DNA from 3 places in the Mesorhizobium sp. WSM4983 genome. Region 2 is predicted to be linked to each of the others. Evidence: riboswitches for the same ligand, from Rfam matches in the RefSeq annotation. Region 2 holds a riboswitch; each other region holds the start of a gene.
What was found. Region 2 has a riboswitch for cobalamin ahead of bluB (5,6-dimethylbenzimidazole synthase). Riboswitches for the same ligand answer to the same signal wherever they lie in the genome.

Region 1: it holds a riboswitch for cobalamin, as region 2 does, so the genes downstream of both, P9254_RS15800 (HoxN/HupN/NixA family nickel/cobalt transporter) here and bluB (5,6-dimethylbenzimidazole synthase) in region 2, are expected to answer to the same signal.
Region 3: it holds a riboswitch for cobalamin, as region 2 does, so the genes downstream of both, P9254_RS03940 (CbtB domain-containing protein) here and bluB (5,6-dimethylbenzimidazole synthase) in region 2, are expected to answer to the same signal.

What each region holds. Positions count from the first base shown of each region.
Region 1 is NZ_JARTVM010000004.1:350,904-354,169, forward strand. It holds gene P9254_RS15790 (hypothetical protein) at 1-695, shown strand, start outside; gene P9254_RS15795 (DOPA 4,5-dioxygenase family protein) at 940-1,347, shown strand; cobalamin riboswitch at 1,428-1,618, shown strand; gene P9254_RS15800 (HoxN/HupN/NixA family nickel/cobalt transporter) at 1,709-2,776, shown strand.
Region 2 is NZ_JARTVM010000010.1:24,550-27,815, reverse strand. It holds gene P9254_RS22880 (aminotransferase class V-fold PLP-dependent enzyme) at 1-267, opposite strand, end outside; gene bluB (5,6-dimethylbenzimidazole synthase) at 616-1,347, opposite strand; cobalamin riboswitch at 1,391-1,568, opposite strand; gene P9254_RS22870 (histone deacetylase family protein) at 1,683-2,609, shown strand; gene P9254_RS22865 (exodeoxyribonuclease VII small subunit) at 2,613-2,864, shown strand; gene P9254_RS22860 (DUF2277 domain-containing protein) at 3,056-3,266, shown strand, end outside.
Region 3 is NZ_JARTVM010000001.1:777,693-780,958, reverse strand. It holds gene P9254_RS03950 (aromatic ring-hydroxylating oxygenase subunit alpha) at 1-190, opposite strand, end outside; gene P9254_RS03945 (gamma-glutamylcyclotransferase) at 332-1,018, shown strand; cobalamin riboswitch at 1,089-1,286, shown strand; gene P9254_RS03940 (CbtB domain-containing protein) at 1,324-1,503, shown strand; gene P9254_RS03935 (CbtA family protein) at 1,519-2,316, shown strand; gene cobU (bifunctional adenosylcobinamide kinase/adenosylcobinamide-phosphate guanylyltransferase) at 2,309-2,830, shown strand; gene cobO (cob(I)yrinic acid a,c-diamide adenosyltransferase) at 2,832-3,266, shown strand, end outside.

The sequences.
Region 1 (3,266 bases), on a different contig from region 2:
TCGCCATCCCGATCGGGCATGCCTCGGCGCTTGACGTCGGCGTGGGCGGCAAGGTCGGCGGCATCGGCGTCGGCGCCGGATTGGGCGCCGGTTCGCAAGGCGTGTCGGCGGGCGTGGGCGCCAGTGCCGACGGTGTCGGCGGCGCAAACGTCGGCGCATCGACCGGCGGCGGATCGCTCGGCGTCAATGCCGGCGGCAATCTGGGCAGCACCAGCACAGGCGTGTCGACAAGCGTGGGCGGCGCCGCCGCGGGCGACGATCCTTCCGCCGTCAGCGGATCGGCTGCCTCTGCGCAGAACCCGGCCGCGGTGCCGACAGCCCCTGCTTTGGCCAAGAGCGCGACGCAGACCATTGTGCTGCCTCCAGTGCTGAGGCCCTCCAGATCCGCCGGCGGCGACCTCCGGCGGGTCACCAAAGGCTATCGCATCGCGCCGCTGTCACCTCCGAAGGCGATACGGGGCACGCCGGCCGCCGTGGTGCGCGCCTGTCGCGCCGCGATCACGGCGGCCGCCAAGCCCCTCGGCGCCGTGCGTGTTTACACGGTCAGCGCCGGCCCCTTGCGTCAACGCCGAAGCGGGCTCAACGCGCCGATCGAGGTGCGCATAGACTATGACAGGCGAGGCGGCATCGAAGTGAGGCAGGCGAAAGTCGGCTGTCGCCTAAATGCGAAGGGCACGGTCACCGCGGTGATTTAGGGCAGAGGCAGAACGGCCGTTGCCATCCTTCCTGCCGGTTGCAACCTCGGCGGTTTGGCAATTCCTCGCCCCCACAAGGTGGACGGGAGAGGTGGCTCGGCGCAGCCGAGACGGAGCGGGGGAGCGCCATATCCGATAACCCTGCCGACCGCAGGCGCAGACCGCGGCCGGCTGCAGACAAGGCGCCCGCGCTTCGGCTAGAGTTCCGCCGGGCGCAAAAAAATCATCGAAGGGGAGCATCGCGATGAACGAAGTCAGGCCAATCGCCGAGATCGCCAGCTATCACGCCCATATCTATTACGGCGGGGAGGCCGAGCGGCAGCATGCCGAATGGCTTCGCCAGCGCATCGCAGAGCGCTTCCGCGTGCGCCTGGGCAACTGGCGCGACGAGCCGGTCGGCCCGCACCAGCAAGCCATGTACCAGGTCTCCTTCGCCACCGAGATCTTTGCCACGCTGGTTCCCTGGCTGATGCTGAACCACGGCGGCCTGAGCATCCTCATCCACCCCAACACCACCAACCCCAAGCGCGACCACCTGATCGACCCGATCTGGATCGGACGGGCACTGCCGGTGAAGGGCGACGTGCTTGGCGAGGAGGACGAGGCAGAGGAATCGCTGGAGGTGAATACCGAGCCGACGCTGGGGGTGTGAGGGGGGCGCGGCGATCTCGTCACGATGGCGTGAGAGGCGGCTGGCCGTCGGAGTTGTTGATTGACTGGCCAACCGCGGTGTGGCGAATTCGCGCCGATGGTTCCCTTCGGGGATCAAAAGGGAACGCGGTGCGGAGAAATCCAAAGCCGTGGCTGCCCCCGCAACTGTAAGCGGCATGCCGTTTTCACGATGCCACTGGCTGCATGGGCCGGGAAGGCGAAAGCGGCGGCAATCCGCGAGCCAGGAGACCTGCCATCATGGACGTCAAAGCAGAACATCGGACGGGGTGATCCGGTGTGCGCGCCTGGCCGGACGGCGGGGCGAGTTCCCTGCGATGACAGGCAACGTCAAAGGCAGAACCATGCTGATCCAACTATCGAAAATGCTGAAAAAAACCGCGCCCGACCTGAAGGCCAGGCTGATTACAATCTACGGCGCGCTCGCCATTCTCAACGTCGGGGCGTGGCTGTGGGCTTTCGTCGCCTTCCACGACAAGCCGACATTGCTTGGCGTCGCTCTCGTCATTTATGGCCTCGGCTTGCGCCATGCCGTCGATGCCGACCACATAGCGGCCATCGACAATGTCACGCGCAAGCTGATGCAGAACGGCAAACGGCCGGTCTCCGTCGGTTTCTTTTTCGCACTCGGCCATTCGACGATCGTCGTCATCGTCGCTGCGGCTATCGCGGCGGCAACGTCCCTGCTCGGCCGTTTCCAGAGCCTTCAGGAGATTGGCGGCACCATCAGTACCGGCGTTTCCGCACTCTTCCTGCTCGCCATCGCGGCGATGAACATCGTCATCTTCTTCTCGATCTACAGAAGCTATCGGCGGGTGCGGGCCGGTGGGGCGTTTGTCGAGGAGGATCTGGACCTGCTGCTCAACAATCGCGGCTTCCTGGCCCGCGTCTTCCGCCCGATGTTCCGGCTGGTGTCGCGCAGCTGGCACATGTTCCCACTTGGTTTCCTCTTCGGCCTTGGCTTCGACACCGCGACCGAAGTCGCCATGTTCGGCGTGTCCGCGGCACAAGCGGCCAAGGGCGTGCCGTTCGAGGCCATTCTGGTCTTCCCGGTGCTTTTCGCGGCCGGTATGTCACTGGTCGACACGACCGATGGTGTGATGATGCTCGGCGCCTATGAGTGGGCCTTCGTCAAGCCGATCCGCAAACTGTACTACAACATGACGATCACCCTGGTGTCGGTCCTTGTCGCAGTACTGATCGGCGGCATCGAGGCGCTCGGCCTGATCGGTGACAAGTTCGGTCTGTCGGGCGGCTTCTGGAACGGCGTCGGCACGCTCAACGACAATTTCAACAATCTGGGCTTCGCCATTATGGGCATCTTCATCGCCGCCTGGGCGATCTCCTATGTCGTCTACAAGGCCAAGGGGCTGGACGATGTGGAGATCGGATCCGCAGCAAAGAATTCATAAGCCGCCGGCGGCGGCTGGCTGCAGCAGGCCAGCCGCATCTCTCTGCCATCAGACGCCGGCGGGCTGCCAGCCTGCCGCCTTGAATGCCTCGGCATCGGGAAGCCGATGACGGCAAAGGTCGATCGCCGCCCCGTCAGCGGTGCTCGGCTTGACATTCTTGTTCCCGTTCACTGTTGGCAGACAGCGACAGGAGATCGCCGGCCCGTGCGCACGCGCTTCAAGGCATGCTGAGGAGCCGTAGCCCAAGCCTTTGGAAGTGTGACGGAATTCTGCGCTTGGATAAGCCAGGGGTTAAGGCCTGGGATAAGCCCCATAATCCATAAGCCAGAATCCAGAGTCCAAATATCCAGAGTCCAGAACAGAAAAGCTGGCGCTTTTCTGTTCTAAAAAAGCGGGGAAGGGGAAAGCAAAAATGGGAGCAGCGCAAGCCATTCGGCGTACGGCGCTACGGCGAGGGCTCGGCGGCGCCAGCGAGCTTCCGACGTGGCGG
Region 2 (3,266 bases):
TCCGGGGCTGCAATCGATTAGTTCCGCCAGCTCGCGTTTGATATGAGGAAGTGCTGTGTCGAGCTTGCTCCACATATTGTAGTCGGGATTGCGACTGATGAAGCGGTAGGCGTCAATCGTCGCTTCCTCGACAACAGTCGGTGGGGGACTGACCGCGGCGTTGTTCAAGTTGAGGAATGGTTCTTGCGGCGGGTATTTTGCGCGGATGCGCTCCCATTCCGCTTCGCCCTCATGTTCGGCGGACCGATCTATTGCAAAAAAGTTCATGGGAACGCGCCGGGTCTCATCTATCGCCCGACAATAAGCGCCGAAGCCCAGCTCAATCTGCCTATTCACATGAGAAGACAGAATTTAATTCCGAACGCCGGTGAATTCACCAGACGTTGAAGCCCGAGAACTACATCGCTTGGCACAGGGTTAGCAGTGAGGAAGCGAGTGCGGAGATCCGGCCCAACCACGCCAAGAAGAACCGTCACGTTGTCAAGCGATGCGCGAACAATCCCCGGTTTTCTGAGAGCGGGCAACGACGGTCAGGCCTGCCAATGCGCCATTGCGCAAACGCGGAGCGCGATGGCGCGTTGCGGTTGGTGCGGGTCTATGGAACGCCGAGCGGTTCTAAGGCTTCAATCGTTCTCCGAGACGAGCGATCGCCGATTTGAGCGGCGCCTCGCCGGCGCCGCAAAAGGTCTCGCTCATCACCAGCTCGGGCAGCGGCAGGCGCTTGCCCCAGCCATGCGCTTCGAGGTCGGGCCTTGGAGCGAATTCCGAGACGCGGCCGACGCAGAGATAGGCGATCGGCGTGACGTGCTCGGGGATCGACAGCAGTCGCTTCAGCGCTTCGGGCTCGATGATGCTCACCCAGCCGACCCCGACGCCTTCCGCCCGCGCCGCGAGCCAGAAATTCTGCACCGCGCAGACGGTGCTGTAGAGGTCCATCTCCGGATTGTGCCAGCGCCCGAGCGGCGAGTTCTTCGAGCGCTGGCGGTCGCAGGTGATGCACAGGTTGAGCGCGCTTTCGCAGATGCCCTCGAGCTTCAGCTTGCGGTAGAGCGCCTGCCGGTCCGCCTCGATCGCCGGCAGTTCCTGTTCGCGCGCGGCCAAAAACAGGTCGCGCACCTGCCGCCGCCTTGTGGCGTCCCGGATGACGATGAAGTTCCAGGGCTGCATGTAGCCGACCGACGGCGCGTGGTGTGCCGCGGTGAGCAGCCGCGCCAAAACGCCGTCTTCGAGATCGTCGGCAAGGAAATGGCTGCGCACGTCGCGCCGGGTGAACATGGCCCGGTAGACGGCGTCGCGCGCCAATTGGTCAAAGTCATCGCCGCCGGCGGCGGCTGTTCGTGCCTGCATCGCTTGTCCCCTTGCGATAAGCAGTCCTCCGCCTGACCATGCGGATGACCATGTCTGCCGGGCCGGTCTTCTGGCTCGGGATCGACCCGCATCCGGCGCCTTCCCGTCTGGGACAGTGGCGTTTGCCGGCGCGGTCCCCCTCACAGCGTTGGGCACGCCACGGATTTCAACCGTGTTCCCGATTCTCCCGCGTTGCGGGCACCAGGCAGCGACGCGACCTTATCGCGAAGCCGAAGCCGGGCCAATGCCGCCAGCGACACGATTGGGCGCGATTTCCCCAATCATTCGGCGCTGGAACATGGCTATCCGTGCGACAGGTGCCTAGATTAGGCGCCATGACCACTCGTCTTTACACTCATCCGGTATTCCTGGAACACCTCACGCCGCCCGGCCACCCCGAGCGGCCCGACCGTTTGCGCGCCATCGAGCGCGTGCTCGACGACGAGGCTTTTTCGGCCCTCGACCGCGTCGAGGCGCCGGAAGGCGACGAGGCGACTATCCTTTACGCGCATCCGGAGGATTTCGTCGGCCGTGTCCGCGCTGCGATTCCCGAGACGGGGATCGTCTCGATCGATGCCGACACCAGCGCCAGCCCGAAAAGCTGGCAGGCCGCGGTGACGGCGATCGGCGCGGCGAACGCCGCCGTCGACGATGTGTTCGAGGGCCGTGCCGCCAATGTCTTCGTTGCCGCGCGTCCGCCGGGCCATCACGCCGAAAAAGCGACCGCGATGGGCTTTTGCCTGTTCAACACCGCGGCGATCGCCGCCCGTTATGCGCAGGAGAAGCACCAGGCCGAGCGCGTCGCCATCGTCGATTGGGATGTGCATCACGGCAACGGCACGCAGGACATTTTCTGGGACGATCCGTCGGTGCTCTATTGCTCGACCCACCAGATGCCGCTCTATCCGGGCACCGGTGCCAAGAGCGAGACCGGCGCCGGCAACATCGTCAACGCGCCGCTTGCGCCGAGCACCGGCAGCGACACGTTCCGCGACGCCTTCCTGTCGCGCGTGCTGCCGTCGATCGACGCCTTCCAGCCGGATCTGATCATCATTTCCGCCGGTTTCGATGCGCACCATCGCGATCCGCTGGCCGCGATCAACCTGACCGAGGATGATTTCGACTGGGCGACCGGCCAGCTGATGGAGCGCGCCGGGCGCCACAGCGGCAACCGGCTCGTCAGCCTGCTGGAGGGCGGTTACGATCTGCAAGGATTGGCATTTTCGGTCGCCGCCCATGTCGGGCGGCTGATGAAGGGATGAATGATGGCTGATGAAGCTAACCAAGACGTCAAGGCGATGAGCTTCGAACAGGCGCTCGACGCGCTGGAGAAGATCGTCGATGATCTGGAGCGCGGCGACGTTCCGCTCGACCAGTCGATCAAGATCTACGAGCGCGGCGAGGCGCTGAAGGCTCATTGCGACCGCTTGCTCAAGGCCGCCGAGGACAAGGTCGAGAAGATCAGGCTCTCGCGCGACGGCAAGCCGGTTGGAACGGAGCCGCTCGACGCCGAGTGAGGTGTATTGATATTCAGGTGAGGCCGCCTGCAAACGCGGCTTTCTGCGGTTCCGGTGCTCACGTCCTTCAAGTACGCTCCGGTCCGGTTCTCGGAACCCGCCATTTTCGGCTCGGTCTGACCTGAATCTCAACACACCTCGGTGCACAATGTCAGACCGGTTCGGGCAGAAAGCAGGTAAGGAGTTAAAGCATGTGCCGAAACATCAAGACCCTGTTCAACTTCGATCCGCCGGCGACCGACGACGAGGTCCATGACGCGGCGCTGCAGTTCGTTCGCAAGCTGAGCGGCGCGACCAAGCCGTCCAAGCGCAACGAGCATGCCTTCAACCACGCCGTCGAGGCGATCGCCGCCGCCGCGCGCGAGTTGCTTGACAGCCTCGAAACCACCCAGCATCCGCGCA
Region 3 (3,266 bases), on a different contig from region 2:
TACGCGCGGTTCGAAAGGCAAGAGGTTCCGCGAGATCGGCTTCGCGGCAAACCATGAGCCAGCTCCGATACCAGATCGCTTCGAGATCGAGCCGGTAAGCGTCGGCTTCCCGATAGGCGCTTGCAGGCAACGTCGGCTCGAGGCTGGTGAGGCCATTGTAGCGGCTGTGTTCGCTAGGATTTGGCTGCATGAGCGGCTCCCCTTGGCTGATGACAGCCGACACCCGGGCAGGACCGTTGTCAATTGCGCGGCCATTGTCGCTTCCGGGTGCTGCCCTTAAGGTCACTTCGTAATCGCCTGCGGTTTCGCCGGCTGCCCAGGATTGCAAAGTATGCCTGCAAGAACGATGTCGCTGACCGTGGAACTGGTCGCCCGCTGTTTTCGCGCGGTCGATGACCCGGGGCCCGACCCGGATGCCGAGCATCTCGTGGACAGCGACTATGAAGCCATGCTGGATGCATTCGAGGCCGAGCTACCTGCAACCGAGCCTCTCTGGCTGTTCGGCTACGGCTCGCTGATCTGGAAGCCCGAGATTGAGCATGTCGAGGAGCGCGTCGCCGTGGCACGCGGCTGGCATCGCTCCTTCTGCATGAAGATGACGCGCTGGCGCGGCACCAAGCAAAGGCCCGGGCTGATGATGGCGCTGGATCGTGGCGGCCAATGCAAGGGCGTTGCTTTCCGCCTGAACGGTGGTGACCGCCGGCAGGCGCTGGACAGGCTTTTTCGCCGCGAGATGACGCTGAAGCCGACCAGCTACCGGCCGCGCCTGCTGCAACTCGCAACCGACAAGGGGCCGTTGAGAGCGCTTGCCTTCGTCATCAATCGCAAAGGCACGACCTATGCCGGCCCACTCAACGAAGACGAGGTGGTCGAAAGGCTGGCGACCTCGTGCGGCCACTGGGGTTCAGGCGCCGACTATCTCTACAACACGGTGAAGAACCTCGAACAGCGCGGTATTCACGACCGCCATTTGTGGCGATTGCAGCAGCTCGTCGCCGAGCGGATCGCCGGATCTTAGTCCGAAACCGGTGCCGCAATCACGCTGCGGTGTGACGGAATTTGGTTTGCCGGTCGCGACGATTCTGCCTATAGTCGCTGGCGTCGTCGGTTCCGTTTTTGGAGCCAAGAGGGAATGCGGTGAGGGTGGAGTCTTTGCCCTAAGCCGTGGCTGCCCCCGCAACTGTGTGCGGTAGTCCTCTCCATAGACCACTGAGGTTTGTCCTCGGGAAGGTGGGGAAGGGTGCGAATCCGCGAGCCAGGAGACCTGCCGGCGACAGGAAAGTTGACTTCGATGCCCTCGGGTGGAGGGCGAAAGGACAAGACATGAATACCGCTTCCGTCGCCCTCGGCGCCTCCGTCTCCTCGCAGTCGCGCATCATGCAGCTGGCTCTCGCCGCGCTGCTCGGCATTTTCGTCGTCGGTTTTGTCGGCTTCTCGCACATCGATGCGGTCCACAACGCTGCCCACGACTATCGTCACTCGATGGCTTTTCCCTGCCATTGACGAAGGCCCGATATCATGAATCTGTTTCGCAACGTCGTGTTCGTGGCGGCGATCGTAGGGCTCGTGGCGGGCATCGCGCTTGCCTGCATGCAGGCCTATGCGACCGTGCCGCTGATCCTCAAAGCGGAAGTCTATGAAAAGGCGGGCGGCGGTCATCACCACGACCATGCCGCCAACACTGGAACTAGCGTTGCCATGAGCTCGGCCGAACCGGCGGGCAATGCGATGAGCAGCGCCGCTCCTGCGTCGACGGAAGCGGCGGCTCCGACCGAGGACGAGGGCTGGGCTCCGGCCGACGGCTTCGAGCGCTTCGCCTTCAACGTTGTCGCAAACATCGTCACCGGCATCGGCTTCGCGCTGATCCTGGTCGCGGTCTCGGAATTCGCCGGTGGCATCGGCAGCTGGCGCCAGGGCGTGTTCTGGGGCCTTGCCGGCTTTGCGGTTTTCACGCTCGCGCCCGGCCTCGGCCTGCCGCCGGAACTGCCGGCCATGCCGGCGGCGGACCTTCTGCCGCGCCAGATCTGGTGGATTTCGACGGTGGCCGCAACCGCGGTCGGCCTTGGATTGATCGCCTTTCGCAAGTCGCTGCCCTTGGCAATTCTGGCGGTCGTGCTGATCGTCGCTCCGCACGTAGTCGGCGCGCCGCAGCCCGTCAGCTTCGAGACGGCGATTCCCGAGGGGCTGCACCATCAGTTCGTGGTGGCGGTGACCCTCACCGATCTGGTCTTCTGGCTGGTGCTCGGTGCGGCCGTCGGTGTGGTGCGCGGCCGCTTCACCGGTACGTCGACCAGCCTGCGCGACAGCTTTGCCTGATCGCGCGGAGGGCCATCTGACCTTCATCATCGGCGGTGCGCGCTCCGGCAAGAGCGCGCATGCCGAGTGCCTGGTGGCGGCAAGCCCGTCGCCTTGGGCCTATATCGCCACCGCGCAGGCCTATGACGAGGAGATGCGCGAGCGCATCGCGCTGCATCGCTCGCGCCGCGGCAAAGGCTGGGTCACCGTCGATGCGCCGCTCGACCTGGTCGGCGCGATCGACGCCTTGCCCGATCACCAGCCGGTGCTTATCGATTGCCTGACATTGTGGCTGAGCAATCATATGCTGGCGGACCACGATATCGAGGCCGAGTGCCGGCGGCTCTCGGATGTGCTTTCGCAGCCGCGCGGACCGTGGTTTGTGGTGTCTAACGAAGTCGGGCTCGGCATCGTGCCGGAAAATGCGCTGGCGCGCCGGTTCCGCGACGCCGCCGGGCGGCTCAACCAGCAGGTCGCGGCTGTCGCCGACAGCGTGCTGATGATGGTGGCGGGGCTGCCGCTCAAGGTGAAGTGACATGGGCGAGATCAAAGACACGATCATCGACGACAAGGATGCCGAACGCCATCGAGCCAAGATGGCCAAGCGCAAGGCGGTGCAGGATGCCGAGGTGGCCGGCAAGACGATCGAGAAGGGACTGCTGATCGTCAATACGGGGCCGGGCAAGGGCAAGACCACGGCTGCGTTCGGCCTGGCGCTGAGGATGCTCGGCTACGGCAAGCGCGTCGGCGTCGTCCAGTTCATCAAAGGCAAATGGCACACGGGCGAGAAGGATGCCTTCGCCGCCTTTGGCGATCGCGTCGTCTGGCACGCGATGGGCGAGGGCTTCACCTGGGAGACGCAGGACCTGAAGCGCGACATTGCCGCCGCCGAGGCTGCCTGGGCGAGGGCGCTCGAGCTGATTGCCGACCCGTCGATCAGCCTCGTGGTCCTCGACGAGCTCAACATCGCT